DNA from 3 places in the Arthrobacter sp. NPDC089319 genome. Region 2 is predicted to be linked to each of the others. Evidence: predicted binding sites of a transcription regulator. Region 2 holds the regulator's gene; each other region holds the start of a gene.
What was found. Region 2 encodes HrcA, which represses chaperone genes, less so after heat shock. Its sites were predicted from a motif close to TTNGCACTCGNNNNNNNCGAGTGCNAA; they were not measured.
Positions count from the first base shown of each region.

Region 1: groES (co-chaperone GroES) is a predicted target of HrcA. The motif match lies at 2,599-2,625, and genes of this name have one in related genera.
Region 3: groL (chaperonin GroEL) is a predicted target of HrcA. The motif match lies at 1,591-1,617, and genes of this name have one in related genera.

Region 1 covers NZ_JBFBGZ010000001.1:502,327-512,611, forward strand. The annotation lists gene AB0N75_RS02475 (iron chelate uptake ABC transporter family permease subunit) at 1-384, opposite strand, end outside; gene AB0N75_RS02480 (ABC transporter permease) at 377-1,408, opposite strand; gene AB0N75_RS02485 (siderophore ABC transporter substrate-binding protein) at 1,462-2,409, opposite strand; gene groES (co-chaperone GroES) at 2,760-3,056, shown strand; gene groL (chaperonin GroEL) at 3,191-4,795, shown strand; gene guaB (IMP dehydrogenase) at 5,027-6,532, shown strand; gene AB0N75_RS02505 (hypothetical protein) at 6,669-7,058, shown strand; gene AB0N75_RS02510 (hypothetical protein) at 7,063-7,914, opposite strand; gene AB0N75_RS02515 (GuaB3 family IMP dehydrogenase-related protein) at 8,291-9,430, shown strand; gene AB0N75_RS02520 (glycerol-3-phosphate dehydrogenase/oxidase) at 9,455-10,285, shown strand, end outside.
Region 2 covers NZ_JBFBGZ010000004.1:178,001-188,285, forward strand. The annotation lists gene lepA (translation elongation factor 4) at 1-235, shown strand, start outside; gene hemW (radical SAM family heme chaperone HemW) at 278-1,507, shown strand; gene AB0N75_RS07645 (TetR-like C-terminal domain-containing protein) at 1,514-2,083, opposite strand; gene AB0N75_RS07650 (DUF4188 domain-containing protein) at 2,139-2,663, shown strand; gene AB0N75_RS07655 (DUF1622 domain-containing protein) at 2,863-3,240, shown strand; gene AB0N75_RS07660 (DUF4870 domain-containing protein) at 3,288-3,710, opposite strand; gene AB0N75_RS07665 (DUF3097 domain-containing protein) at 3,819-4,661, opposite strand; gene hrcA (heat-inducible transcriptional repressor HrcA) at 4,810-5,823, shown strand; gene dnaJ (molecular chaperone DnaJ) at 5,898-7,028, shown strand; gene AB0N75_RS07680 (16S rRNA (uracil(1498)-N(3))-methyltransferase) at 7,031-7,885, shown strand; gene AB0N75_RS07685 (GerMN domain-containing protein) at 7,940-8,848, opposite strand; gene AB0N75_RS07690 (PhoH family protein) at 9,242-10,285, shown strand, end outside.
Region 3 covers NZ_JBFBGZ010000012.1:25,075-35,359, reverse strand. The annotation lists gene groL (chaperonin GroEL) at 1-1,427, opposite strand, end outside; gene AB0N75_RS16025 (TM2 domain-containing protein) at 1,823-2,425, shown strand; gene AB0N75_RS16020 (cold-shock protein) at 2,633-2,839, opposite strand; gene AB0N75_RS16015 (LytR C-terminal domain-containing protein) at 2,992-3,630, opposite strand; gene AB0N75_RS16010 (DUF3263 domain-containing protein) at 3,691-3,999, opposite strand; gene AB0N75_RS16005 (uracil-DNA glycosylase) at 4,160-4,915, shown strand; gene AB0N75_RS16000 (siderophore-interacting protein) at 5,554-6,441, shown strand; gene AB0N75_RS15995 (threonine/serine exporter family protein) at 6,590-8,224, opposite strand; gene AB0N75_RS15990 (sialidase family protein) at 8,364-9,959, opposite strand; gene AB0N75_RS15985 (OFA family MFS transporter) at 10,142-10,285, shown strand, end outside.

The DNA.
Region 1 (10,285 bases), on a different contig from region 2:
CAGTACTTCGATCACGAAGCGGGCCGGTGCGCCCATGCTCAGCAGCGCCTGGCCGCCGATGGCAAACGTCAGCCCGGTCTGGATCAGCATGTACAGGGCGTCGAAACCCATGATCGACGGCGTCAGGATGCGGTTGGCGGTCACCGTCTGGAACAACACGGTGGACACACCCACGGCGTACGCCACCAACAGCATCGACCCGATCTTGATGGCCCGCCGGGGAAGGATGTAGCCGAGGTTGCCGCGCAGGTCGACGGTCATGAAAACGGCGACCAGGACGGCGGTGAGCAGGCCCAGCAGGATGATCCACGTCCGCGGCCGGACGGTCTTGACCGTGCGGCGCTTGTGCTGCGTCAGTGCGGCGGGCAGAACCGTGTCAGCCATTCTTGCGGGTCCTCAGCAGCAGGTACAGGAAAATGGCGCTGCCTACGGCGGAGACAATCACGCCCACGGGAATCTCGTAGGGGAACCGAATGGTGCGGCCGATGATGTCGCACAGCAGCACGAAGCCGGCGCCGAACACCGCCACCCACGGGACCGCGCGGCGGACGCTGTCGCCAAACACCAGCGACACCAGGTTGGGCACCACCAGGCCCAGGAACGGAATGGCGCCGATGTTGACCACCACCACGGCGCTGATCAGCGAGACGATGACCAGTCCCAGCGTCATCACCCGCCCGTAGTGCAGGCCCAGGTTGGTGGAGAATTCCTGGCCCATGCCCGCCATGGTGAACCGGTCCGCGCACAGATATCCGACCACGGCCAGGACCGCAACAATCCAGAGCAGTTCGTAGCGGCCGCGCAGCACGCCGGAAAAGTCGCCGATCATCCAGCTGTTCAGTGTCTGCAGCAGGTCGTACCGGTAGGCAAAGAAGGTGGTCACGGCCGCGATCACGCCGCCCAGCATGATGCCCACCAGCGGCACGATCAGCGTGTTGCGCAGCGGGATCCGGCGCAATACCAGCAGGAACAGCCCGGTTCCGGCCGCCGCGAACACGGTGGCCACGGACATCTTGGCCAGCAGGGATGCGCCGGGGATCGCCACGGTGACCACCAGGATGCCCAGCGAAGCGGACTCCACGGTTCCCACGGAGGACGGCTCCACAAATTTGTTCCGGGCCATCAGCTGCATGATCAGCCCGGCAATGCCCAGTGCCGCACCGGCCAGGATCACGGACAGGGTCCTCGGCAGCCGGCTGATCCAGAAGATGTCCCAGGCGGTCTGGTCGCCGGACAGCAGCGCCGGCAGGGTGACATCGCTGACCCCCACGAACATGCTGACACAGGCCAAAATAACGACGGCGGTGCCCGCCCAGGCGAGCTGCGCACCGGATCCCCGGGGACGCGAACGCCGGGCCGCGGCTGCAACCGGTGCCGGAGCTGGTGTGGAAATCGTGGAGGAGGCCATAGATCGGACCACCGCGCAGGCCGCCGGCTTCAGAGCCGGCGGCCATACGGGTGCTACTTCGTAACGGCTGCCTGGACGGCGCTGATCATCGCATCCGTGTTGTTCAGGCCGTAGCCCACCAGGTACCAGGAAGCGGAATCCAGATAGGTAATGCTGTCGTTCTTTGCCGCCTTGGTGCCGTTGACCAGGTCGTTATCCAGAACAGCGGTGGCTGCCTCACCGGATTCGCCGACGGCCGAGTCTCGATCGATCACGAACAGGTGGTACGGGTTGGTTTCCGCGATGAATTCGTGCGAGATCGCCTCACCGTGCGGTCCCTCGGACTTCACCTCGGCAGCGGGCTGCACGCCCAGCACGTCATGGACGATGCCGAAGCGGGATCCGGCGCCGTAGGCGGTCATTTCGCCGCCGCTGGTCATCAGCACCAGGCCGGTGCCGGCGTCGGCAGCCGCGGCCTTGGTGTCCGCAATCTTGGTGTCGAGGGCGGCAAGCTTCTCGTCGACTTCGGTTTCCTTGCCGAAGATCTCGCCCAGAGTCGTTGAGACTTCCTTGAAGCTCTCGACCGGCGCCGCGGTATCGACGCTCAGGTCGATGGTCGGGGCGATCTTGCTCAGCTCGTCGTACGCCTCGGCAGTCCGGCCGGAGATGATGATCAGATCCGGAGCGCCCTCGCTGATCGCCTCGAAGTCTGGTTCCTTCATGGAGCCGATCTTGGTGTAGCTGTCTTCGCCATACTGCGCCAGGGACTCGGGGAACACGGCCTGCGGAACGCCGTCGACCTCGACGCCCAGGGCGGTGAGGCTGTCCAGCACGCCCAGGTCGAAGGTGTAGACGGTCTCCGGGTTCACCGGCACATCCGTGGTTCCCGAGGCATGCTCAACGCTGATCGTCTCTGCATCGGCGCCTGCTGCGGCATTGGTCTGCTGACCGCAAGCGCTCATAGCGAGCATGGAAACGGCTGCGGTCACGACCAGCAGGCCGGACTTCAGGGACTTTTTCACTGACACTCCATCATTCGTCAAATGTCGGGCCCCGAGGGAGGAGTCCGGCATTAGGCAACATAAACGTTTGCTATTTGCGCGTACTGTGAAAACTATCGGGTTAGGTAAGCCTTACGCAACTTGGGCCGCGGCCCGAAATGCCACCTCGCGTCATAAGAGGACGTGCAGGTAGCTGGGATCCATCTCCTGCTGGCACTCGCCTTGACCGAGTGCTAATCGGTCTCATAGAGTCGCAGTTAGCACTCTCCCCGTGTGGGTGCTAATACAAGGAACCGCCTGCCGGCACCGCGACGACGGCAGACATCTCCTTGGCCAAACCTATTCGTAGCTTATGAAAAGGAGAGAGCCGAGTGTCGGTCTCGATTAAGCCTCTTGAGGATCGTATTGTTGTCCAGCCGCTCGAAGCAGAGCAGACCACGGCCTCCGGCCTGGTTATCCCGGACACCGCCAAGGAAAAGCCGCAGGAAGGCAAAGTTGTCGCGATCGGCCCCGGCCGCGTCGATGACAATGGCAACCGGGTTCCCGTTGACGTAGCCGAGGGTGACGTAGTCATCTACTCGAAGTACGGCGGAACCGAGGTCAAGGTCGGCGGCGAAGAGTACCTGGTGCTCTCTGCCCGCGACGTGCTGGCCATCGTCACCAAGTAAGGCCCATCAGCTGAGTCCGGCGGCTCGGGCGCGCGCAGTCGACGCCCGCAGCCGGAACCACGGACAACCGAAATGCCCCGGCTGCCGCTGTATTGCAGCGCAACCGGGGCATTTCGCGTGAAAGGAACAAATTCATGGCAAAGCAGTTGGAGTTCAACGACGCGGCCCGCAAGGCGCTGGAAGCCGGCGTCGACAAGCTCGCCAATACCGTCAAGGTCACCCTCGGCCCCCGCGGCCGCAATGTGGTCCTGGACAAGAAGTGGGGCGCCCCCACGATCACCAATGACGGCGTGACCATCGCCCGCGAGGTGGAGCTGGACGATCCGTACGAGAACCTTGGCGCGCAGTTGGCCAAGGAAGTCGCCACCAAGACGAACGATGTGGCCGGCGACGGCACCACCACCGCCACTGTGCTGGCCCAGGCCCTGGTCAAGGAGGGCCTGCGCAACGTGGCCGCCGGCGCCGCACCGGGAGCGCTCAAGCACGGCATTGAGGTAGCGGTCGAGGCCGTTTCCGCACGCCTGCTGGAGAACGCCCGCGAGGTCGAGGACAAGGTGGCCGAGGTGGCCACCATCTCCGCCCAGAGCCCCGAGGTCGGCCAGCTGTTGGCCGAAGCCTTCGACAAGGTGGGCAAGGACGGCGTCATCACCATCGAAGAAGCCTCCAGCATGGACACCGAACTGGTGCTCACTGAAGGAATGCAGTTCGACAAGGGCCTGCTGTCTCAGTATTTCGTCACCGATCAGGAGCGCCAGGAGGCCGTCCTCGAGGATGCGCTGATCCTGATCTCCCAAGGCAAGATCTCCACGGTGCAGGAATTCCTGCCCCTGTTGGAGAAGGTGCTGCAGGCGAACAAGCCGCTGTTCATCATCGCCGAAGACATCGACGGCGAAGCCCTGTCCACCCTGGTTGTCAATAAGATCCGCGGCACGCTCAACGTGGCCGCCGTGAAGGCACCTGGCTTCGGCGACCGCCGCAAGGCCATGCTGCAGGACATCGCGGTGCTCACCGGCGCCCAGGTGGTGTCCGCGGACCTCGGTCTGAAGCTGGACCAGGTTGGCCTCGAGGTGCTGGGTACCGCCCGCCGGATCACCGTCACCAAGGACAACACCACCATTGTGGACGGTGCCGGTTCGGAGGCCGATGTGGCGGACCGCGTGGCCCAGTTGCAGGCAGAGGTGCTGCGCACCGATTCCGATTGGGACCGCGAGAAGCTGCAGGAACGCCTGGCCAAGCTGGCCGGTGGCATCGGCGTGATCAAGGTCGGCGCTGCCACCGAGGTCGAGATGAAGGAGAAGAAGCACCGGATCGAGGACGCAGTGTCCTCCACCCGCGCTGCTCTGGAAGAAGGCATCGTTGCCGGCGGCGGTTCCGCACTGGTCCACGCTGCCCAGGCTCTAGATACCGACCCGAATGTACTGGCCCTTGAGGGCGATGCAGCCACCGCCGTCGGACTCGTCCGCCGCGCGCTGGCCCAGCCGCTGCGCTGGATCGCCGAGAACGCCGGCCACGAGGGCATGGTCGTCGTCTCCAAGGTGGGCGAACTGACCGTCAACAACGGTTTCAACGCCGCCACCGGCGAGTACGAGGACCTGTTCGCCGCCGGCGTCATCGACCCCGTCAAGGTGACCCGTTCGGCGCTGCGCAACGCGGCGTCGATCGCAGCCCTGGTGCTGACCACCGAAACCCTGGTCGTCGAGAAGCCGGCCGACGAGGACGAGCACAACCACCAGCACTAACAGCCTGAAGGGTTGCCGCACCCGCGGGGACCGGCGGGCAGTCAAGCACAGAGGGGACCAGGCCGTGCCTGGTCCCCTCTGTGCTGCCCGCGAGGGCCGTTAGCTCCACCACATCGCGAGCGGGCAGAAATATCGGCTGCGCCGGAAACGTTTAGGATGTAATCAACCTCAGGAACCGGTCTTCAGGCTGTGTCCGGAGGCCGCCACCGGTATCGTTCGAAAGGCCCTGCAGTGTCCGAAGAATTCAATCCGTTCGCTTTCGAGGGTCTGACCTACGACGACGTTCTGCTGTTGCCCGGCCCCACGGATGTCATTCCGTCCGAGGCCGACACCAGTTCGCGCCTGACCCGTCGAATCACCGTGCAGACCCCGCTGCTCTCCGCCGCCATGGACACGGTGACCGAATCCCGGATGGCCATCGCCATGGCCCGCCAGGGCGGTCTGGGTGTGATCCACCGCAATCTCTCCATTGCGGACCAGGCCGAGCACGTGGACCGGGTCAAGCGCAGCGAATCCGGCATGATCACCAACCCGGTGACCATCGCCCCGGACGCCACGCTCGCCGAGCTGGACGAGCTCTGCTTCAACTACCGCGTCTCCGGCCTGCCGGTGGTGGACTCCGAGGGCAAGCTGCTGGGCATCTGCACCAACCGCGACACCCGCTTTGTGCCCCGCGCCGACTACCCGACCACGAAGGTGCACGAGGTAATGACCTCGATGCCGCTGATCACCGGCAAGGTCGGCATCAGCCGCCCCGACGTGATCGAACTGCTGGGCAAGAACCGGATCGAGAAGCTGCCGCTGGTGGACGATGCCGGCATCCTGCAGGGCCTCATCACGGTCAAAGACTTTGACAAGGCGGAGCAGTACCCGCTGGCCACCAAGGACGACGACGGCCGGCTCCGCGTCGGCGCCGCCGTCGGTTTCTTCGGCGACGGCTACGAGCGTGCCATGACCATGATCGATGCCGGCGTGGACGTGTTGGTGGTGGACACCGCCAACGGCCACAGCCAGGGCGTGCTGGACATGATCGCCCGGCTCAAGAAGGATCCGGCCGCGGCCCACGTGGATGTCATCGGCGGCCAGGCAGCCACCCGCGAGGGTGCGCAGGCGCTGGTCGATGCCGGCGCCGACGCCATCAAGGTGGGCGTAGGCCCCGGATCCATCTGCACCACCCGCGTGGTGGCCGGTGTGGGCGTCCCGCAGATTACCGCGATCTACGAGTCCGCCAAGGCAGCCATCCCGGCCGGCATCCCGGTGATTGCCGACGGCGGCCTGCAGCACTCCGGCGACATCGGCAAGGCCCTCGTCGCCGGCGCCGACACCGTGATGCTCGGCTCGTTGCTGGCCGGTGCCGCCGAGTCCCCAGGCGATCTGGTGTTCGTCAACGGCAAGCAGTTCAAGGCGTACCGCGGCATGGGCTCGTTGGGCGCCATGCAGACCCGCGGCAAGAACACGTCCTTCTCCAAGGACCGCTATTTCCAGGCCGATGTGCCCGACGACGAAAAGCTGATCCCCGAAGGCATCGAAGGCCAGGTGCCGTACCGCGGCCCGCTGTCCGCCGTGGCGCACCAGTTGGTGGGCGGCTTGCGTCAGACCATGTTCTACACCGGAGCCCGCACCGTCGCCGAACTTAAGGCCAAGGGTAAGTTCGTCCGGATCACCGCTGCGGGCCTGAAGGAATCCCACCCGCACGACATCATGATGACCGTGGAGGCACCGAACTACAAGCGGTAGCCCCACAGCCCACGAGAGAGGCGCCGTTCACTGCAACTGGGGGAGCGGCGCCTCGCGCATTAACGTGCGGCATGCAACGTTGTGGCCGCTTCGCGGAGCGCTGGCCACAGCGGCAACGGAGCTATAGGTTCGGGGCATGACAGCTCCAGCGCCCGTGCCTCGCGTGCTGGTGATCGGGCTGAACCCGTACAAGGTGCCGGGGCCGTGGGACCCGCGGCCGGTGGCGGATGCCATCGAGGCCGGCATGGCAACGTTCGCCCGCCACGGAGTCGGCGCCCAGGCCTGCCTGTTCGGGCTGGACGGCAGCGATGACCCGGAAGCGATGGTCGCGGCCGCCCTTCGCGCTCATCCCTGGGAGTGCGTCGTTGTCGGCGGGGGTGTGCGCAGAGCAGAGGACCGTCCCCAGCTGTTCGAGCGGATCATCAACCTCGTGCGCCGGCACGCTCCGGACGCGGCCATCGCGTTCAACGCCAGTCCCGAAGAGACCTATGCGGCGGCTGCCCGCTGGATCGACGCCGCCGGGTAAGCGCTCAGCCGCGGGCCAACGGCACCCGGGACGGGCCGGCGGGCTGCGACCAGCCGCGGGTATGGACGGGGCAGCGCATGGGTGCGTGGGCACGGGCATGCACGCGGCCGCCGACCGCCACACGGGTGAGCCAACGGAGCCGACGTCGGAAGATCAGAAGCGCGATGATCACGATGGCGGCAGTGTCAGGCCAGCGCGGCGCCGGCCAGTTATCCGGCGCGGGCGGATAGGCGCCGCTGGACAATCCGGCGGCTCGCTCGAAGTGGTTGCGTGAGGACGGGAACAGCGCTCCGTCGATGATGTATGCCGCCGGAAATGCGAACGGGCCGGCGAGCAAGCTGCCTACGGCCCACTGGTCGACGTGCCGCGACTCGTGGCTGGCGAGTTTCACCTCCTCGGTCCGGGTCTGGGAGATGTTCGGGCCATAGCGGACATACTGGCCCTCGTCGGCTATGCCGTAGCCGTTGACGCTCAAGGCGCCCGCTGGGTCTACCGGCGGCATCCATGCAAGGAACACATCGCCGAGCATTGTTCCGCCACCACTGGTCCGCGGCGGGTGCCAGAACATGACCCACAGCGACGGTCCCGAGCACGATTCCATCTCAAGGCTGCGCCCGGTCAGGACCCCGACGCCGCTGATCGGGGCTACCAGGAAATTGCGGGTGATGTTCCACGGGGCCGGCGGTGAAATCTTCAGATACGGCTCGGGTTTGATCCGCCCGTCGGCAGTTATATGGCTGTGGCAAACGATGTGCGGGGAGAATGCCTCCAGCGCGCGGGCCCCAGCCCCCGCGACGAGGAGGACCGCCACCACAACGACGGCGATCCCGCGCACCCGCTGGTGGAAAGCGCACACGGAACACGATGCGGCTCTCCGCAACCGTCGCGAACGCAGGGAGGGCATGGACCAGATGAGCCCAGCGATGCCAAAGCACAGGATGGACCCCAGGCCACTCGCGAACGGTCGCATGCGCTCAACGGACCGCCGGAATCTTCCGCCCATGCCTGCCCACTTCCCGCTGAAGCTACCTGCGGCCGGCCAGCGGCAACCTGAGGAGAGCGGGCCTACGGTGCGCTTGCCTGCCGTGCGGCAGGTCGAGCGTACCGCCTGCGCCGGGACGACGCCAGCAGTCGGCCCCAGGGGAGCGCGCAGCCGCCGGCCGCGGCCGGCGTAGTTCCTGTCACCGCGGGTTCACGGGTGAAGCGTTCCAGCAGTGGGATAACCTAGAGCCGTGACTTACGAGATTGAAATTGGCCGTGGCAAGCGTGGGCGCCGAGCCTACTCCCTCGATGACGTGGCGATCGTCCCGTCGCGCCGCACGCGCGACCCGAAAGATGTCTCTGTCAGCTGGCAGATCGACGCGTACAAGTTCGACGCCCCGGTGATCGCCGCGCCGATGGACTCGGTGATGTCCCCGGCCACCGCCATAGCGCTGGGCAAGCTGGGCGGCCTTGGCGTGCTCAATCTCGAAGGACTGTGGACCCGCTACGAGGATCCGCTGCCGGTGCTCGATGAAATCGAAGCTCTGGGCACGGAGAATTTCAACCCGGCCGCCACCAAGCGGATGCAGGAGCTCTACGCGGCACCGGTCCAGCCGGAGCTGATTACCTCCCGCCTGGCCGAGATCCGCGAGGCCGGGGTGACCGTGGCCGGATCGCTGACCCCGCAGCGCACGCAGGAGCACTACAAGACGGTGCTGGCCGCCGGCGTGGACATCTTCGTGATCCGCGGCACTACGGTCTCTGCAGAGCATGTGTCCAAGACACAGGAGCCGCTGAACCTGAAGCAGTTCATCTACGAACTGGACGTGCCGGTGATCGTCGGCGGCGCGGCCGGCTACACCCCGGCCCTGCACCTGATGCGCACCGGCGCGGCCGGCGTGCTGGTGGGCTTTGGCGGGGGAGCCACCACCACCACGCGGCGCGCGCTGGGCATCCATGCACCGATGGCCTCGGCGATCTCCGACGTGGCTGCCGCGCGGCGGGACTACATGGACGAATCCGGCGGCCGCTACGTGCATGTGATTGCCGACGGCGGACTCGGCTTCAGCGGCGACATCGTCAAGGCCATCGCCATGGGAGCCGACGCCGTCATGCTCGGTTCGGCACTGGCCCGGGCCGAAGAAGCCCCCGGCCGCGGCTGGCACTGGGGCCAGGAGGCCCACCACGACGAGCTGCCGCGCGGAGACCGCGTGAATGTGGGCACCGTGGGTCCGTTGGAGCGGGTGCTGCACGGGCCATCGAACCACACGGACGGCACGTCCAACCTCGTCGGTGCGCTGCGAAGGTCGATGGCCACCACCGGGTACTCCGACCTGAAGGAATTCCAGCGCTGCGAAGTGGTGCTGGCGCCCATCCAGCCCGGCGACTGATCCCGATCATGGAAGGCTGAGGCGATGACCACCGGTGCCCTGAGTCCCGAGAGCCGCGAGCAGTCGCTGGCTGCCTTGCGCGCCACCGCGGAGCGCGGGGCCGAACTGGACGTGCTGATCGTCGGTGGAGGCGTGGTGGGTGCCGGGGCGGCGCTGGACGCGGCCACCCGCGGGCTGGACGTGGGCATTGTGGAGGCGCGGGACTGGGCCTCGGGGACGTCGTCGCGGTCTTCCAAATTGATCCACGGCGGGCTGCGGTATCTGGAGATGCTGGACTTCGCATTGGTGCGTGAGGCGCTGCAGGAACGCGGGCTGCTGCTGGAGCGCATCGCGCCGCATCTGGTGCGGCCGGTGCCGTTCCTCTATCCGCTGACCAAACGGTTCGTGGAGCGGCCCTACGTGGGCGCGGGCGTCGCCTTGTACGACGCGTTGGCGGTGGCCACCGGGCGCGGCCGCGGCGTGCCCTTCCACAAACACTTGTCCCGGCACGGGACCCTCCGGGCGGCACCCAGCCTGAAGAAGGACGCCATGGTGGGGTCCATCCGCTACTACGATGCGCAGGTGGACGACGCCCGGCTGGTGGTGAACCTGGTCCGCACGGCCGCCGCGTTCGGAGCGCAGGCGGTGAACCGGCTGTCCGTCATCGACTTCCTGCGCGAGGGTGAACGCGTGGTCGGCGCGCGCGTGCGCAACCAAGAGGACGGCAGCGAGTTCAACATCCGCGCCAAGCAGGTGGTCAATGCCACCGGTGTGTGGACGGACGAGACCCAGGCGATGGTCACCGAACGCGGCCAGTTGAGCGTCCGTGCGTCCAAGGGAATCCACCTGGTGGTGCCGCGGGACCGCTTCCAGTCC
Region 2 (10,285 bases):
GCCCATCCAGGCAGCCATCGGCTCCCGCATCATCGCCCGCGAAAACATCCGCGCCATCCGCAAGGATGTGCTTGCCAAGTGCTACGGCGGCGATATCTCCCGTAAGCGCAAGCTGCTGGAGAAGCAGAAGGAAGGCAAGAAGCGGATGAAGATGGTCGGCCGCGTGGAGGTCCCGCAGGAGGCCTTCATCGCCGCGCTGTCGTCGGATGATTCCAAGGACAAGGCAAAGAAGTAGTTCTTACAGTGCTGAAAACAACGACGGCGGAGGCTCGCCTCAGTGCCTAGCGTCCTGCCCGTAGGGGACCCGGCACCGGCCGACGGCCTGCTGCCCGCACAGGCGGCAGACGGGGCTGCAAGCCGGGCCTTCTGCCTCTATGTGCACATTCCGTTCTGCCGGGTGCGCTGCGGCTACTGCGATTTCAACACCTACACGGCCAAGGAACTCGGTGCCGGGGCGTCGCAGGACGAGTACTCGGGCACCCTGAACACCGAACTGGATCTGGCGGCGCGCGTGCTGCGCGATTCCGACCTGCCCGACCGGCCGCTGGCCACCGTCTTCTTCGGCGGCGGCACACCAACCCTGCTGCCGGCAACTGACCTGGCCGCCATGCTGACCCAGGCCGAAAGCTTGTGGGGGCTGGAGCCGGGCGCCGAGGTCACCACGGAAGCCAACCCGGACTCCGTCACGCCGGAATCGCTGAAGATCCTCGCCGATGCAGGCTTCACCCGGGTCTCCTTCGGCATGCAGTCGGCCGTGCCGCACGTGCTGAAGGTGCTGGACCGCACGCATGATCCGGAACGGGTGCCGCAGGCAGTGCAGTGGGCACGAGAAGCCGGGCTCAAGGTCAGCCTTGACCTGATCTACGGCACACCGGGGGAGTCCATCGCGGACTGGGAGGCCAGCCTGGACTCCGCGATCGCCTGTGCGCCGGACCATATCTCCGCCTACGCGCTGATCGTCGAGGACGGGACCAAACTCGCGGCGCAGATCCGCCGCGGCGAGGTGCCCGGCATCGACGACGACGACCATGCCGCCAAGTATGAGATCGCCGACGCGCGGCTGGCAGCAGCCGGGTTCGGCTGGTACGAGGTCAGCAATTGGGCCCGCACGCCGGACGACCGCTGCCGGCACAACCTGGCCTACTGGCGCGGCGATGACTGGTGGGGCGCCGGCCCCGGCGCCCACTCGCACATGGGTGGCGTGCGCTGGTGGAATGTGAAGCATCCGGCGGCCTATGCCCAGCGTCTGGCCACCGGAGTCTCGCCGGCGGCCGGGCGTGAAACGCTCGACGCCGGTACCCGGCAGCTGGAGCACGTGATGCTGCAGACCCGCATTATCGACGGGCTGCGCACCCAGGATCTGGGGCCGAACGGCAGGAAAGCCGTGGCAGGACTGATCGCCGATTCCCTCGTCGACCCGGCCGCGGCCTTCGCCGGAACCATTCGGCTGACGCTCAAAGGCCGGCTGCTGGCCGACGCCGTGGTCCGGCGGCTGCTCGAAGACTAAGTCTTCCTAGCGCCCCAGCGAGCGGCCGATCCGGACGAGGGCCGCATCGTAGGCCGCAGCCCAACTCCAGCCCGCCGCCGGCGCGCCGGCCAGTTCCAGTGACACCAGCCCATGGACTTGGCCCCAGACGACGCCGACCATCGAGGCGATCTCGTCATCCGATGCCGCGGGCAGCGCGGCGGCAACTGCGGCAAACAGCGGCGCGATCGACGGCTCCGCCGCTCCCGGTGTCGGCTGGCACGGTACCTGGCCGGCCAGCGACCCGCCGAACATGAGGCCGTAGAGGACCGGATGCTCCAGCGCCCACGTTCGGTAGGCCCGGCCCAGCGCTTCGAGGCCGGCGGACGCAGCCTGCTGCTGGGACGCAGCAAAGGAGGCGAAACCGTCGTCGAGCACTGCGGTCAGCAGTGCCGCCTTGCCCCCGAAGAGCGAATACACCGCCGTTGTCGACGTTCCTGCCGCGGCGGCGATGCTTCGCAGCGACACGGCTGCGGCGCCGTCGCGGGCGATTTTGGCGGCCGCGGTGTCGAGCAGCGTGCGGCGCAGGGTCTCATCGTGGAGGAGGGGTCTTGCCATGCCATCAGTATTGCATAACACTGTTACGTAACACAGTTTTATAACGATGTTACGAATGGAGAAACTGATGTCGCAACGAGTGCACGCAGGACGCTTCACCGCCGATCCCGTCAGCGGGCCGGTGACGGTTTTCCTGATCGGTATGCGCGCCAACCGATGGTGGAAGTTCGCGAAGGTGGCGCGGGTAGGGGCGGCAATGCCCAGAATGCTGGCGCACCTGGCCCAGACGCCCGAGGCCGGGTTGCTGGGGTATCAGCAATGGTTCGGACGCACCACCATCATGGTCAGCTATTGGAAGAGCCCGAAGCATCTGCAGCGCTTCGCGGCCGACCGGGCGTCGCCGCACCTTGAGCCCTGGCGCCGGTTCATGCGCGAATCCGCCGGCAGCGGCGACGTCGGAGTGTGGCACGAGACCTATGAGACGGTGCCAGGTGGCAGGGAAAGTGTGTATAGCGACATGCCGGTCTTCGGGCTGGCGGCGGCCATCGGCCACGTGCCGGTGGGAGCCGGGCTGAACACCGCCCGCCAGCGCCTGCAGGCAGACGCGGTCGGGCGGCCGCGGTCCAGCGGTACATCCTGACCCGGGCGGCCGGGCTTTGGTCCATTGCGCCGCTCGTGCCCTGGGCGGACAATGAGCCCCAGCGGTGAAGCAAAGCTGCCGAGGCGGTGCGCTGCGTAAGGAACCACCGGTAGCCCTCGTGACCTTGCGCAGGATTTCCGCCGAACTGCCGCTGGAATAGGGCCGGTGCCGTGACGGACCGTGAAGGTCAGGGGATGCCATGGAGTTCGGGGAAGTCATAGAGGCAGTCGGCCGCCTCATGGACGCCGCGGGGGTTGCCGCCATCGTGGCCGGCGCAATAATGGCTGCGCTGATCGCCATCCCGCGGCTGGCGCGGAGGCAGGCCGGAGTCTATGAGCAATTCCGTCGGTTTCTGGGGCGGTCGATCCTGCTCGGCTTGGAACTGCTGGTAGCCGCCGACATCATCCGCACCGTCGCCATCAGCCCGACGCTCGAAAGCGTGGCGGTGCTGGCCGCGATCGTGCTGATCCGAACGTTCCTCAGTTGGTCGCTGGAGCTGGAAATCACTGGTAAGTGGCCGTGGCAGGGCAGGGCTGCCCAGGCGCCAAGCATGCCTGCCGTAGCGAAGGAGGAATGAAGACGGGATGACCGGGAGCTGGAGCGGCAGCCCGCGCGGCCTCAGGCTTAGCGGAACAGGCGCAGGTTGTAGGCGTAGCGATACGGGAGGCCGCGGTTGCATTTGATGCCGGCGATCACGGAATAGACCGTGAGGAAAACCCAAATGACCGCAGCGACGACGGCAAAGATGCCGCTGACCGCCGGGATGACGATCAGCAGGTTGGCCACAATGGCCACCACGGTCGGCGGGACCGTGAAGTTCAGCGCCTCTTTGGACTCCTGGGCGGTGAACGGTCCCCGGTCCTTGAAGATCAGGTAGATCACCAGCGACGGGAAGCAGCCCAGGATCCCGCCGAAATGCGCCATGGTTGCCCACTGCCGGTCCTCGGAAGGGGTCAACGGCAAGGCGGAAGCCGACGCGCTCTGGTACTGCGGGCGCGGCGCGGACTTGCGTTCCGGCTGCTGGTTGCGAGCAGAGTTCTCGGACACTGGACCTACCTTCGGAAAATCTGCTGATGGCTCACTGCTGTTCCTAGCCTAGCGGTTCCACCCTGCGGCCCGGTGCAGACCGGGGCCTCAGCGGGCGCTGAAACCGGCTCAGACGGTGAGGAAATCGATGACTTCCTCCACCCGGCCCAGCAGGCTGGGCTCAAGGTCCGCATAGCTGTTCACACTGCCCAGCAGCCGCTTCCAGCCGTCTGCCACGTCGATCTGGGTCCGGTGCGGCCAGCCCAGGCCGGCGAGGATGCCGGTCTTCCAGTCGGTGCCGCGCGGGACCACCGGCCACTTCGCCCGCCCGATCACCGACGGCTTGATGGCCTGCCAGACGTCAACGTAGGGGTGGCCCACAATGAGCACGTTGCCGGCGGCCGCCGGAACGGCCATGGCGGCCTCGGCGATCCGCCACTCCTTGGAATTCGGCACCAAGTGGTCCACCAGGATGCCCAGCCTGCGCTGCGGGCCGGGGGAGAATTCCGCTACGGCCGCGGCCAGATCGTCCACGCCATGCAGGGGTTCGACGACGATGCCCTCCACCCGCAGGTCGTCGCCCCAGACCTTTTCCACTAGTTCGGCATCGTGCTTGCCTTCTACCCAGATCCGGCTGGCGCGCGCCACTCTGGCGCGCTGGCCTTCCACCTTCACCGAGCCGGAGGCCGTCCGCTGGCGGACCGGAGCCTTGGAAACAGGCGCGGGCTGCACCACGTTCACCGGTTCGCCTTCAAACAGGAAGCCAAAGCCCAGCGGGAAGGAGCGCACCTTGCCCCGGCGGTCCTCCAGCGAGACCAAGTGCACGCCGCCGGATTTCTCCACCCGGACTACGGCACCCACCCAACCGCTCTGTGCGTCCTCCAGCACCTGTCCGGGATCGGCGGCGACTTCGCGCAGTGTCCGGGCCTTGGGCGCGGTGAGATCCTGGGGGCCCCAGCCGTAGCTGCTCATATGCTTCAAGTCCTTACACAGGTAGTACGTCTACGGCACCGCCGCGAAGACAATGCTAACAACGGGGGCAACGTATTAGACTTAGCACTTGGACGTGTTGAGTGCTAACAACTCGTCATCACGTTGAGCCGAAGACAGGAGGAGTGCAGTGAGCGAGGTCCGGAGGCTGGAAGTGCTCCGCGCCATTGTCGAGGACTATGTGCATTCACGCGAGCCGGTGGGCTCCAAAGCACTGGTCGACCGGCACAGCCTGGGCGTGTCGTCGGCCACGATCCGCAACGACATGGCGGCGCTGGAGGAAGACGGGCTGATCGTTGCCCCGCACACCAGTGCCGGCCGGATTCCCACGGACAAGGGCTACCGGCTGTTCGTGGACCGGATCTCTGACGTCAAGCCGCTCTCTGCCCCCGAGCGCCGGGCCATCCAGAAACTGCTGGACGGCGCCGACGACCTGGACGACGTGATGGAACGGACGGTGCGGCTGCTGTCCCAGCTCACCAACCAGGTTGCGGTGATCCAATACCCGCAGTTGGGTGCTGCCAAGGTGCGGCACATCGAGTTCGTCTTGCTGGCTCCCCGTCGCGTGCTGGTGGTGCTGATCGCCGACAACGGCAAGGTGGACCAGCATGTTGCCGTGCTGCCGATGGATGTGGCGGAAGATGCGCTGGCCACTCTGCGCACGGCCTTCCTCGCCGCTTTGTCCGGGAAACCGCTGGCCGGAGTGCCGCACCGGCTGAAGGCTTCGCCGGTGCCGGCGGAGCCCGCACATGCGGGGATCGTCGACGAACTGTCCGCGTCGCTTGCCCAGCTGGCCGCGGCCTCCAGCGAGGAGAGGATCTTGATGGCCGGAACGGCCAACCTGGCCCGCTCCACGGTGGATTTCCCCTTGAGCATCGGCCCCATCCTCGAGGCACTCGAAGAACAGGTGGTCCTGCTGCAGTTGCTCTCCGAAATGCACCAGGATGCCCACGGCATGTCGGTGAGCATCGGCCGGGAGAATCCGTACGGCTCATTGGCGGAAACCTCGGTGGTCGCCACCGGTTATGGTCCCGGCGCCACGGCCAAGGTCGGCATTCTCGGCCCCACCCGGATGGACTATCCCACCACGATGGCGGCAGTGCGCGCCGTCGCACGCTATTTGTCACGGATCCTCGCCGGCTAGCCCCACTGCCGCGCAAGGTCCGCACCGGCCGTCGTCGCCGGTGAACCAATCTCCAGGAAGTGAAGTATTACAAGGTGAGCAACCACTACGACGCCCTCGGCGTCAGCCAGGACGCCTCGACCGAGGAAATCAAGAAGGCCTACCGCAAGCTGGCCCGCAAGCTGCACCCGGATGTCAACCCGGGCCCGGAGGCAGCCGAGCAGTTCAAACAGGTCAGCCACGCCTATGAGGTGCTCTCCGACCCGCAGAAACGGCGCGTCTACGACACCACGGGCAACGAAAACGGCAACGACACCGGGTTCGGCGGCGGTTTCTCCGGTTCCGGCTTCGCCTTCCAGGACATCTTCGAGAGCTTCTTCGGCGGTGCCGGAGCTGGCGGCGGTCCGGCGTCGCGCACCCGCCGCGGCCAGGACGCCCTGATCAACGTGCGGATCGACCTCAAGGACGCGGTCTTCGGGGTGAACAAGAAGATCGAGGTGGACACCGCCGTGGTCTGCCCCACCTGCGACGGTAGCTGCTGCCGCCCCGGCACCAGCCCGCGCACCTGCGACATCTGCGGAGGGTCCGGCCAAGTCCAGCGCGCCGTACGCTCCATCTTGGGCCAGGTCATGACCACTGCCGCCTGCGGCAGCTGCCAGGGCTTCGGCACGATCATTCCCGACCCCTGCAACGAGTGCAACGGCGAGGGACGCATCCGTAGCCGCCGTTCGCTGACCATCAAGCTCCCGGCCGGCGTGGGAACCGGAACCCGGATCCAGCTGGCCGGCCAGGGTGAGGCAGGCCCGGCGGGCGGCCCGCAGGGTGACCTCTACGTGGAGATCCGCGTCAATCCGGACAAGAACTTCATCCGCGAGGGAGACGACTTGCACGTCAGCCTGTCGGTGCCGATGACCGCGGCTGCGCTGGGCACGGACGTCACGTTGGACACCTTCGACGGCGAACGCGAACTGAGCATCAAGCCCGGCACGCAGGCGGGGGAGACGCTCACGCTGCGCGGCCTGGGCGTGACGCATCTGCGCGGCTACGGTCGCGGCGACCTGCAGGTGCATGTGCATGTGGAGACACCGAGCAAGCTGGACTCGGAGCAGGAAGACCTGCTTCGCCGGCTGGCGCAGGCCCGCGGCGAGGAATACACCGAGGGCAAGCTGGCATCCTCCGGCACCGGTGTCTTCGCCCGGCTGCGCGACCGGCTCGGTAACCTCTAGGCGTGACCAGCCACCTGTTTTTCACCGCCCCGGGCGAGCTCGACGCGGTGGCCCCGGGCGATAGCTTCACGCTGACCGGGGACGAGGCGCGGCATGCCGTCACGGTCAAACGGATTGAGCCCGGCGAACTCGTCGACCTCGCCGACGGCCGGGGCCGCCGGCTGATCGGCGAGACCGTGTCCGGCGGGTCCGGCGAACTGACGGTCCGCGCGCTGCAGATTCTGCAGGAGCCGGAACCGGACCCGGAGCTGGTGCTGGTGCAGGCACTGGCCAAGGGCAACCGCGACGAACTGGCGATCGAGGCGGCCACGGAGCTTGGCGTCGACGCCGTGGTCCCGTGGCAGGCCGAACGCAGCATCGTGCGCTGGAAAGCCGACAAGGCGGCAAAGGGCACGGCAAAGTGGCAGATGGCGGTGCGGGCGGCCGCCAAGCAGTCGCGGCGGGCGCGCGTACCGGAGGTTGGACCGCTGGTGGAACGCGCTGGGCTCTGTGCCCTGATCCGCTCCAGCCGGTTGTCGCTGCTGCTGCACGAAGACGCTGAGGGCAGCGTGGCAGACGCCGTGCAGCGCGCCGGCTTGGGCGCCAACCGCGCGGAGGCGCGGGGAAACAACGACGGCGGTCCCTCGCCCGACGGCGGCGCCTCCCACACGGGCGGTGCTTCCCGCGGCGGCGATGGCAGTGCCGCCCGGGTGCTGATGATCGTTGGTCCCGAAGGCGGAATGAGCCAAGCGGAAATGGACGCCATGCTGGATGCCGGAGCGGTGGCGGTGCGGCTGGGGCCCCACGTCCTGCGTTCTTCCACAGCAGGACCGGCCGCCCTGACCTTGCTCAGCGAGCTGCTGGGTCGCTGGCGCTAAACCAACAAGTTGGCCGGACACGGTCTACGTGCTCGCCGCGGCCTACGCGGCGGACTACTTGACCGTGAAGACCTTGCTGTCCGGATTCTGCCGTTCTTCGGTCCGCCCGCTCACGTCCTCATGGAAGACATAGAGCTTGTAGGTGCCCGGGTCCAGCTTCTGGTTGAACCTGAACTCGCCGATTTCTTCGGCCGGTGCGTCAACGGAGACTGTCCCGGACTTGACCAGCTTGCCGTCGGCGGCGTCTTCAGAAGCGTCCGCCATCCGGTAGATCTGCCAACGCAGCTGCGATTCGAAGGCGACGCCGCGGCCGAACACCTCCACCCGCCCCTCGGACGAGGCACCCTGGGCCGGATCGATGATCCAGACCGGGGCCGCCAGGCTGCTGTCCCGGGCCATCGGTTCGCCCAGCGGCACATGGCCGAAGGCTTCGTAGCCGTGGTGGCCATCCACCAGGATCACCACTTCGAGCGGGTTGTCGGAGCTGCTGAGCCCTGCGTTCGCGGCGGCCGCGGTGGCCGTATAGACCAACTGCTGCACGGCGCGTTCGGCGATGCCCGCATCCACGCGGCGGTCGAAGGCATCGGATGAGATGTCCAGAGTGATGACCGAGCCGTTGGTAATGGAAGCGCCCACCTTGCTGGCCGGGCTGAGCGGATTGAAGTAGTCCGGATCCAGAGGCTGCAGCCGGGTCAAGGCGGACACCGCCGTCGTAATCGGGTCTCCGAGGTTCTCCGCCTGGCGGTATTCGCGGTACAGGAAGACATTGTCCGCGTTGGTGCCCAGCCAATAGAGGGGGGAGAGCTCGGAAGAGCGCAGGGTCTCCACCGGTGCGCTGGACACCAGCGGACTGCTGGCCACGGTTGGGGCAGTGGGGACGGGCATGGAGGTCTGCCCGCCGGTGGCACTGCCTTGCGGTGTGCAGCCGAGCAACACCAGCGAGGATGCGGTAACCAGCGCCAACCACGCGCCGAAGCGGCGTGTCGGGACCGAGCCCGAAGGCTGCCGGAGCTGGTTGCTGGTAATGCCGGGGTCCCTTCTGACGGTCCGGAAATGACGGGGTAAAAGCGGGGCAGGAACCGGTGGCTGACGGCTTTCCTGCCCCACTAGCTTGGCATATGGGAGGGGGGCTGATGGGTGCTTTAACCAGCCCTCAACCGGACTGATGCACGATTGATGCAGTATCGATATCTTGCCGTTTTCGCCCCCGTAGAGGACTGCGCGGTGCCCCGTGCCGTAGCATGTACCTTGTACCGTCAGGGCCGGGATACTTCCGGCTCACCGTCAGCAGCAGCGCTGGCAGCACCGCAAGCAACGCCCACCGAAGGAGCGATGAAAGGCCACATCGGCCGGACTATGTCCCAATCACGCCTGGATGTCGATCCGCTGGGATCAAGCAGCCGTTCCGTCCATTTCGATTCGCCGGAACACATGGTCAGGGCGCTCGGTGCCCACGACGAGGTGCTGCAGGTTATTGAGGCCGAGTTCAGCGATGTGAACCTGCATGTCCGCGGTAACGAGCTGTCCATTTCCGGTCCCGCCGACGCGGTCCAACTCACGCTGAACTTGGTCGAGGAGATCCGCGCGCTGGCCGCCAAGGACACCCGGATCACGCCGCAGGTGGTCGCCCAGCTGCTGCGCATGCTCGGTGAACAGACCGCGCAGCGGCCGGCCGAAGTCCTGACGTTGAACATCCTCTCTTCGCGCGGCCGCAATATCAGGCCCAAGACGCTCAACCAGAAGAACTACGTTGAGGCCATCGACAACCACACGGTGGTTTTCGGTATTGGCCCGGCCGGCACGGGCAAGACCTACCTGGCGATGGCCAAGGCGGTCCAGGCCCTGCAGCACAAAGAAGTCAACCGGATCATCCTGACCCGCCCCGCCGTGGAGGCAGGGGAGCGGCTGGGCTTCCTCCCGGGCACGCTCAGCGACAAGATCGATCCGTATCTGCGCCCGCTCTACGACGCACTGCACGACATGATGGACCCGGAGTCGATCCCGCGCCTGATGGCCGCCGGCACCATCGAGGTGGCCCCGCTGGCCTACATGCGCGGCCGCACCCTCAACGACGCCTTCATCATTCTGGACGAAGCGCAGAACACCACCCCGGAACAGATGAAGATGTTCCTCACCCGGCTGGGCTTCGGGTCCAAGATGGTGGTGACCGGCGACGTCACGCAGATCGACCTGCCCGGCGGCACCAGCTCCGGCCTGAAGATCGTCAGCGAGATCCTGGTTGGCGTCGAGGACGTCAGCTTCTCCCAGCTCGACGCCTCGGACGTGGTCCGGCACCGGCTGGTCAGCGACATAGTGACGGCGTACAGCCGCTGGGACGAGAACCGTCGCAGCGCGGGTGGCCGCCCGCCGCACCGCGCACCGGCCGCCCGGCGGAAAATT
Region 3 (10,285 bases), on a different contig from region 2:
AGGCCGTGGCCGTCACCCAGCCCACGGACCTTGTCCGCCACAACGCCCGGCTCCAGGCCGGCGTTGAGGGCGATCTGCTTCAGCGGAGCGTCGATGGCAACCTTGACGATGTTGGCGCCGGTTGCTTCGTCGCCCTCGAGGCTGAGGTTGGCGAATGCCTTGGCGCCGGCCTGGATCAGGGCCACGCCGCCACCGGCGACGATGCCTTCCTCAACGGCAGCCTTCGCGTTGCGGACGGCGTCCTCAATGCGGTGCTTGCGTTCCTTGAGCTCAACCTCGGTTGCGGCACCGGCCTTGATGACTGCCACGCCGCCGGCCAGCTTGGCCAGGCGCTCCTGCAGCTTCTCGCGGTCGTAGTCGGAATCGGAGTTGTCGATCTCGGCACGGATCTGGTTGACGCGGCCGGCGATGGCGTCGGCTTCGCCGGCACCTTCGACGATGGTGGTCTCGTCCTTGGTGACAACCACCTTGCGGGCCTGGCCCAGCAGGTCCAGGGTGGCGTTCTCCAGCTTCAGGCCGACCTCTTCGGCGATGACCTGGCCGCCGGTAAGGATGGCGATGTCGGCCAACATGGCCTTGCGGCGGTCGCCGAAGCCCGGAGCCTTCACAGCCACGGACTTGAAGGTGCCGCGCATCTTGTTCACGATCAGGGTGGCCAGGGCCTCAGCCTCGACGTCCTCGGCGATGATCAGCAGCGGCTTGCCGGACTGCATGACCTTCTCCAGGATGCCAACCAGGTCCTTCACGTTGGAGATCTTGGAGTTGACGATCAGAATGTAGGCATCCTCGAGGACCGTTTCCTGGCGCTCGGCGTCGGTGACGAAATAAGCCGACAGGTAGCCCTTGTCGAAGCGCATGCCCTCGGTGAGCTCCAGCTCCAGGCCGAAGGTGTTGGACTCCTCGACGGTGACGACGCCTTCCTTGCCGACCTTGTCCAGGGCCTCGGCGATCAGCTCACCGATCTGCGGATCTCCGGCGGAGATGGACGCGGTGGCGGCGATCTGTTCCTTGGTCTCGATTTCCTTGGCGGAAGCGATCAGCTCGGCGGTGACGGCGTCAACAGCCTTCTCGATGCCGCGCTTGAGGCTCAGCGGGTCGGCGCCGGCAGCAACGTTGCGCAGGCCTTCCTTGACCAGGGCCTGGGCCAGAACGGTCGCGGTGGTGGTACCGTCACCGGCGACGTCGTCAGTCTTCTTGGCAACTTCCTTGACCAGCTCTGCGCCGATCTTCTCGTACGGGTCGTCCAGTTCGATCTCCTTGGCGATGGAAACACCATCGTTGGTGATCGTGGGAGCGCCCCACTTCTTCTCGAGTACGACGTTGCGGCCACGCGGGCCGAGGGTTACCTTTACGGCGTCGGCGAGGATGTTCAGTCCACGCTCGAGGCCGCGGCGGGCCTCTTCGTCAAATGCAATGATCTTTGCCATAGCGGCTTACGTCCCTTCTGGACAATAGACACTGGACGCAGCTTTTGACGGCTGCTGGCCACCTGCGGTGCCCGCGACGGACGGCTTACGACGACGGCGATTTCGGTACGCCGCGCCGCTCACCTCACATCAGGTGGCGGGTTTCACCCCCCACGGAGACTTCTTAGCAGTCGGCCCGCGAGAGTGCTAAGTCAATAATTAGCACTCGACGGTGTCGAGTGCAACCTGTTGGGCGGCCCGATCGGTCCACTTCGCGGAGGGCGAATCACCCTGACCGACCCCGGGCAAACAATCAGGGTGGACCCCCATGGATACGGCCGGGGCCTCCCGCGTAGATTGGCTGGTAAGAGAAACCATCTGTGAGCAGCCCGGCGACGGGCAAGGTCGGAGAAACCATGACTGAATCAGGCGACGAGAAGAACGCCAGCAACCCCACCGAACCGTTGGGAACGGGAGCCAACCCGACGAGGCCGATCGGCCAGCCGCCGTACGGCGGCCCCGCCGGACAGCCCATTGGCCAGCCGCCGTTCGGTGCCTCGGAACAACGCGCCCCGGGTCAACAGCAAGGCACTCCCGGCCAGCCGCACTTTGGCGCTTCCGGACAGCCATACGCGCAGCAGCCGGGTCAGCCGGGTCAGCCGGGCCAGCCGGGCCAATACGGCCAGCCCGGCCCGCAGTACGGCCGGCCGGGCCAGCCGGGTCAATACGGCCAACCTGGTCAGCCCTACGGCCAGCAGCAGTATTACGGAGCTCCGCAGGGATACTACTACCCGGAGCAGAAGTCGCGGCTGATCGGCGGCCTGCTGGGCATCCTGCTGGGCGGCCTGGGCATCCACCGGTTCTACCTCGGCTACGTCGGCATTGGCGTGCTGCAGATCGTGGTCACTTTCCTGACCTTCGGCGTCGGCGCCGTGTGGGGCTTCATCGAAGGCATCATGATCCTGGTCGGGGCGGAACCGTTCAAGCGCGACGCCCGCGGCGTGCCGCTGAAAGAGTAGCCCGTCCGCGAACGTAACAATGCCACGGCGCAGCGCGACCACTACATGGCGCGGTGGGGCCCACCGCGGCGCGCAGCTGCGGGGTGGGCCCGGCCGGGGCGCAGCATGTTCCGTTCGCCGAGCAGCACGACCATCCGCCGCTCAGCCAGCCGGCGAAAAAGGCGGTGGAGGCACCCAGCCTCCACCGCCGTCGTCGTTAATGTCCTGCTAAGGAGCGACCCGGACCTCTTCGGCCTGCGGACCCTTCTGGCCCTGACCGATCTGGAACTCCACGCGCTGCCCTTCATCCAGGGAACGGTACCCATCCATTTGGATTGCGGACCAGTGGACAAATACGTCGGAATTTTCTTCGTCCACGGTGATGAAGCCGTAGCCCTTTTCCGCATTGAACCATTTGACGGTTCCCAGCGCCATAGTGTTCTCCATACTCAGTAGTTCCGCCTCTGCCACAGACGGTTCAGCGGCAGGGTGGTTTCACCCTATCTACGCATGGAGTAGAAAGTGACCTAAGGCACACTTAATGTTATTGAGGCGTAACCGAAATCCTCAAAACCAGGTGCGGCCGCCTAGCGGTAGCCGGGGCCGAGCGCCACGGTGACGTATTGCGAGACGTCACCGTTTTCCTGCAGGTCGGTAATGCCGAGCAGTTCCCCGAGGGCCTGGGCGTTGGCCTCCTGGCCCGGGTTGTAGAAGATCACCGATCCGGCCAGCGGTGCGCCGCCCCAGTTGTCCACCACGGCGATCGTCCAGCCGTCGTTCTGCACGGTCTGCGAGACCGTGCCGGCCAGCCCTGACACGCCCGCACCGTTGAGGATCATCACCGGATCCTGCTTGTTGACCGCCGTGGCCTCTTCGGTGGGCTCGTCGATTGCTTCTTCGGTGGGCTCCGGCGTGGCCTCGTCAGTCGGCTCCGTGGTGTCTTCCGCCGTGGCGCTTTCGCTTTCCTCCGCCGTTGCCGATGGCGATGCCGAGGCTGTTGCGGCAGGGGTGCTGGTTGCGCCGGCGACCGGGGTGAAGGGCCCTCCGGTCCCCAGCAGCGGCAGCACGAAGAAGGACAAGGCTCCGACCGCCAGCGCCAAGACGGCAGCCAGGATGATCAGGCCCAGGCCGTTGGACTTCGGCGTCGCCATGCGGGCGCGATGCACACCGTGGCGGTCTGAAGTTTCAGGGACCTGGTCGAACTCATCCCGGGGGTACTTGGTCATCGCGGTGCTGCATCCTTGGTGGTGGAGTGTCGGGATCCGGCCTCCCGGGCGGTCCCGGAATCAGGCGTCGGTGCCCAGCCGGCGAGCAGTGCGCGCGCGCTGGCGGGACGTACGTAGTCTACGCAATCTCTTCACCAGCATCGGATCGTGCGCCAGCGCATCCTCGGTGTCGATCAGCGCATTGAGGATCTGGTAGTAGTGCGTGGCGGACATGTCGAACAGTTCGCGGATGGCCTGTTCCTTGGCCCCGGCATACTTCCACCACTGCCGCTCCAGCGCCAGCATCCGCTGGTCGCGCTCGCTCAGCGGGCTGGCGTCGTCAACCTCGGCCTCGAGTGAAAACGCACTGGCCTCGGCCGAACCTGCCACAACACACCTGCTCTTCCTAGTACTTGCCGGCGGCAATCAATACCTCCTCCATGATAAGGGCGAATCACAGGCCTGTCATTCGATCCCCTGCGACTGTCGCTGACTCCCCTTTGGGCGGCCTGATTGCCGGCCGGCGGCCGATATCCGCAAAGATAGAACGGTGAACTACGACGACGGTGCCCTCTTTCCGCTGCCCGCCCACCCGCCTGCCGCGGACTTTGGTGCCCCGTATCCGTTCGCCGCACCGCAGGAACTTGCCGGCGTGATCCACCCCGAGTGGGCCGAGGTGCTGGCGCCGGCCGAACCGATGCTCTGGGACCTTGCCTCCTACCTGGACGGCGAGCGAGCCGCCGGCAAAACCCTGTTGCCCGCGCCGGGGAACGTGTTGCGGGCGTTCCAGCGGCCGCTGTCCAAGGTCAAGGTGCTGATCGTCGGCCAGGACCCCTACCCCACACCGGGGCATTCCATCGGGTTGTCGTTCGCTGTGGAACGGCACGTCCGGCCGCTGCCGCGAAGCCTGGCCAACATCTACAAGGAACTGCAGATGGACCTGGGTTTCCGGCCGCCTCAGCACGGGGACCTGAGCGCCTGGAGCGACCAAGGCGTGCTGCTGCTCAACCGCTGCCTGACCGTTGAAGCAGGCAAGGCCGGCTCGCACCGGAACAAGGGCTGGGAGCAAATCACCGAACTGGCGGTTCGGGCACTGGCCCAGCGCGGCGGCCCGCTGGTGGCACTGCTCTGGGGCCGGGAAGCCCAGCAACTGGCACCCGTGCTGGAACACGTGCCGCGGATCGAGACCGCTCACCCCAGCCCTTTGTCCGCATCCCGCGGGTTCTTCGGCTCAAGGCCTTTCAGCCGGGTCAACGAACTGCTGGCCGCCCAGCACGCCGACCCGGTAGCGTGGGCGCTGCGCTGAGCCCGAGCGGCCCAGCTGGTTGGTCGCGGAGTCCGGGGCGGCGTGGCAGCCTGCCCTGCACTGCTCCCCCGGCGGACTAACTGATACTCGCTCCCACGTTTCGGCGAGGGCATTTGCATCGTCGCAGGTCAGGGGCTTGGAGCGGGCCCAAAACATGGGACGTTAGTCCGATACATGGGAGCGAAGTTAGCCGAGTGGTCGCCAGCGGGCCACCACACGAACGTCCGCCCTCCCTGGAGCTGCAGCGCGCACCGCGCGAATGCCGCCCCTCCTTCTCTGGAACGCCGCCTGCCCGGCCGGATCTTGAAGGTGTGTTTTGCGGGCCGTTCGGCGTTGCCGCAGGTCAGGAGCTTGCGTCACGCCAAAACATGGACAGTTCCTGCTGAACATGGACAGCGCATGCCGAGCGCTGAAGCCAGGCCGCGGAAGGACAGCAGAGGCCAAGCCTTGGTAGACAGCAAAAGCCCCGCCGCCAGCGGGCGGTAGAAGCCCCGCCGCCAGCCGACGGTAGAAGCCCAGCCCCATGAAGAGCGGCCGTTACGCCGCCAAGATGACCTTTACTCATAAATTGGGAATCACTCGGACGTGGGTTAGGTTTCCCTAAGTAGCAGTTTCCCTTTGTCAGGAGTAGTACCCCTATGCAGACGCAACCGGCAGCAGCCCCCGCCCGCCCCGGACGGAGCGGCCGGCCCCCGCGCGTGCAGACCAACCTCCAGGTGACGCGCACTGAGTGGCTTTCGAAGCACATGGTCCGCGTGTATGCCAGCGGAGAGGCCTTCGAATCGTTTGCCGAGAGGTATGCAGCGAAGGCAGCGACAGACCCCTACATCAAGATCTTCTTCCTGGATCCGTCGCTCGACGTGGAACTCCCGGTCAACGTGGCCGAGCTCAAGGAAACGCTGCCGGCCGATAAGCTCCCCGTCACCCGCACCTACACCGTGCGGCGAGTTGACCGCGAGACGCGCGAAGTCGTCGTCGATTTTGTAGTCCATGGCGACGAAGGCTTGGCCGGGCCTTGGGCCGCGCAGGCCAAGCCGGGCGACTGGCTGATGTTCAACGGCCCCGGCGGCGCCTACCGCCCCGATCCCGAGGCCGACTGGTACCTGCTTGCCGGCGACGATTCGGCCCTTCCCGCCATTGCGGCCGCCGTCGAAGCCTTGACTCCGGACGCCCGTGGCCATGCCTTCCTGGAAGTGGACTCCGAGGACGACGTGCAGGAACTGGACGCCCCGGCCGGCTTGCAGATCCACTGGCTGTTCCGCCGCGGACAGACACCCGGGACCGCAACCATGCTGCGTGACGCTATCTCCGCCCTGGAATGGCCCGAGGGCCGGGTGGATGCCTTCGTCCACGGCGAGCGCGGCGAGGTGAAGTCGCTGCGCGACGTCCTGTTCAAGGACCACGGACTGTCCCGCGAGCAGGTCTCGATCTCCGGCTACTGGGCCTACGGCCGGGCCGAAGACGCTTTCCAGGCGGAGAAGCGCACCCCGGAGGGACAGATCTTCCCGGAGAACGAACCAGCCTGATCCGGCGCGCGTCGGGCCAGCGGGCCCGGCTTGGTCCGGCGGCTCCGACCTGCCGGCGTCCGGCACGGCGGCATAAGCATGCGCCGGTTTCGAGAGCGCCCAGACCGGCGTCCTTCCGGCGGCTCCGACCCGCGCTTCCCCCAGCGCCCTACCGGCGCCGGGCCCGCCGGCTTTCGTTCGATCCCAGTCCCTTGGTGAACGGGCGGGCCAAGTTGTCGCCCAGCACCGCGCCGCCGGCGATCGCCAGGATCACCGTCAACGCACCGAACAGCCCCAGAATGCCGTTGAACGGCGCCTCCGAGTTGACGGTCAGTTCGAAGATGGACCGGAACACAGACAGTCCGGGCAGCAGGAAGAGCACCGCAGGGACGGCCACCACCAACTGCGGCGAGCCCATCCGCAGGCCGACAATGCGGCCTAGGAAACCAATCACCACGGCACCGACGGCCGGCGCGATCCGGTCCCCGATTCCTGCCCACAAGACGAAGTCGTAGATCAGCAGACCCACCAGGCCCACGGCGGCGGTGGGCAGCAGCATGTTCAGTTTGGTCTGCTCGGTCATGCAGATGGCCATCGTCGCCACCATGAGCAGGAGCGCCCGCACCACATAGGGGTAGTTCCCCTCGCCTTGCACGAAGACTTCGGGGAGGCTGATGCCGGTCATGGTGCCTCCCACCAGCCCCACCGCGACGCCCGCGGCTATGGCCGCAAAGGTGAAGAAGGCGGAGAGGTAACGCCCGGAAGCGGTGACCGGGAAGCCGTTGATGGCGTCCTGTGTGGCTGAGACCAAGCGTCCGGTGGGCAGCAGGAACAGGATCCCGCCCGCGATCACCAGCGCCGGGCTCAACGGCACGTGCAGTGCCCAGAACACCAGTGCAATCACGGTGGCCAGGCAAGCGCCGATGCCGGTGATGAAGAAGTCCGGCATCCGCCACTTGCTCAGCTTCTTCCCCACCAACCCCATCAACAGGGTGGAGATACTGCCCACCAGGGCTGCGAAAATGCTGCCGCCCAGGAACGCAACGATCGCTCCGGCAAAAACGCCGCCGGCGCCGATGGCCATCCAGCGAGGGAAGGGCTTGGGGCGGGAGGTGATTTCCTGCAGCCGCTCCTTGGCTTCGCTGCGGCCCACTCCGCCGTTGACAATGTCGGTGACCAGTTCGTGCACCAGGGACAGTCCGGCGTAGTTGTTGGTCCAGGAACGCACCACGCGCATCACGGTGATCGGCACAGTGTCCGGTTTGGCGTAGTTGATCAGCACGGACTGGTTCGTGATGTCCACGTCGATGTCGCTGAGGCCGAACGCCGCCGTGACGGCAATGATGCTGGTCTCCACCTCCAGCGCGCCGGCTCCATAGCGGAACATGGTTTCCGCCACATCCAGGGCAAAGTCCAACGTGATCCGCGCGGAGGCATCGATTCCGGCTGCCTGGATCATCGGGTTCGCGTACGGGCTGCCGGCCAGCCGCTCCACAATGCTCATCGGTGCGGTGGGAGGCGCCTCGCCCTGCACCAGCTTGCGCAGCATCCGGCGGGCCGCCGCGTTGGAGCGTGATGCAGCCGCCGAAGCACGCAGCGGCGTGGTTCCGGTCGGAACGGGCTTGACCTGCTTGGCCACCGGCCGGTCCGTCGGGCGCGGCACGGGAGGATGGGTGGGCTGCGGTCCGGCGGCGGAGCCGGTGCGTGCCGGGGCCGTGGAACGGCCGGAACCGGCGTCGGGAACAGGAACGTTTTTCGGCTTGATGATCGGCAGCATTCCCGCCTGCGGAGTCATGGGCGACATGGATTCCTGGTCTGGGTCCTTGTCTTGCACTCCCACTCCGTTCTGCGTCTTCGCTACCGTAACGGCGGCGTTGTTGATCCCGGTTAAATCCTTGCACACTGCTACCGGGAGAACACTCCCGAGGAGGCAGAGAGCCGCGTCACCCCTCGCCGATTTCTCCGCTCACGACGTCGAGGCTGAACTCCCGCGTTCGGCCCACCACCGCGGCACTTCCGGAAGCGGTGTCTACCGGGGCTGCAGTGCAGGTAAAGACCACGGTGAAACGGCCGGCAGCGACGTCGGCGGCGCTCACCGTGTGGACGGGATGGAAGTAGTGTGCCTCCCCACCCGGCCCGAGTTGCTGCGGCGGAAAATCCCCGAGGTTGTCGAACGCGCCGGAAAGTTGAACGCTCAGGTACTCCGGCCCCAAAACCCGCGCCCGTCCGGCGAAAACGAGCATGTCCCCGGCCCGATAGCCCGGCTCCGGCCGTCCTTCGTCCGCACCGACAATCGCCTGCAGCACCATGTCGAAGCGCAACGGATAGTCCCTTGCCACCGGAAGTGGGCCTGTCTCTGGCCGCGACCCACCGGTGCCTTCGTCGGCCTTCCGCGTCACCGCCCCGCGGGGCCAGGCCGCCCGCAGCATCCCCGGATCAGCAGTGGCGAAGGCCAGTTCGCGGCCGCCCTGGCGCTCGTACAGCACGCCAATCCGGCCGTCGGCCAGCCGCACCACGGCCGGACCGCTGGCTCCACTGCCCCAGATAGTGAGTTTGTGCGGCCAGGACTCCCCGTCGTCGCGCGACAGGCTGAGCACCACATTCCGGTTCAGCACGGCATCCTGGCAGTTGGCGGCCAGGATCCAGTGGCTGCTTACCGGTGCGGCCAGTCCGCCCAAGGCTGGCAGCCCGTCGAACCGGATCAGTGAGCCGGCGCTGCCGGGATCGGGCAGTTCCTCGATCGGCTGCAGCGGTCCGTAGCTGTGCCCGCCGTCATCGGATACGGCCGCCCACCGGATGGGCGCGGCGCCAACCTGCAGCACCACTCGGCCGTCGGACAAGCAGGCCACAGCGCCCGGGTCGGGTTCCGACATGACCAGAACCGGGGAGACCGGCGGCGCCTCGAGGGACTCCGTGGCCCCCGGTACCTCCGAGACCGCTGGACCGAGGGCAGACGCATCCAGCGGCTCGCCGACAGTCCAGCTGTCACCGTGGTCGTCGCTGTAACCGGACGCTGCCCTTGGCCCGCCCCCGGCCGTCACGGCGAACTGCACCAGCAGCCGTCCGGCGAAGGGACCGGCATGCAGCCCGGTCCCCGAGCCGGCACCTGCCAGTCCGGTCACGGCATCCGAGGCCAATCGCGGGGTGACTGTCCGATGCTGCCAGGTGGCGCCGTCGTCGTCGGATGACATCAGTTCAAAGCGTCGGTCCTCGGCGGCGGGAGCAAGCCTGTCATCGCTGCCGCCTTTGTCCCGGGCCACGAAAGCCATCAGGATCCGCCCGGTTTGGGCGTCGGACAGCAGCCCGGGCCGGCCGGGCGCCTGCCCGGCTTGGCCCGCCCAGACCACTTGTTGCGGCTCCCAGCTGGCTCCGCCGTCGAAACTGCGGCGCAGCAGCAGGTCGCCGGAGCGACGTGGTCCGGCCTGCCCGTCCAAGCCTGCAAAGGCGGCCATCACGCTGCCGGATGGGGCGACGGCGAGCGCCGGAGCCCGATAGCGGCGGTAGCCCCCCACGCCCCGAACGGCGAGGACCTGTTCCATTCCTCCACCGTACCGGCCATGGTGCCCCGGAGGGCAGAGGCTTCAGGAATCGCCCGGTAACAGCGTGGTTCCGCGACACGCCGGGCTAATCCGGTTGCCCAGCCTAACTATCGGTCAGGATGTGAACTGAAACACATGTTGCAGTTTTGCCTCGCACCCCGTCTCTGAAAGGACGCCCAACGATGAGTTGGTTGGATCGATCGCGTACGATCGCCCCTCCGGGCTTCAACCGCTGGCTGATTCCGCCCGCGGCCCTGGCCGTGCACCTGTGCATTGGACAGGCCTACGCCACCAGCGTGTACAAGAACGCCCTGGTGGCGCACTTC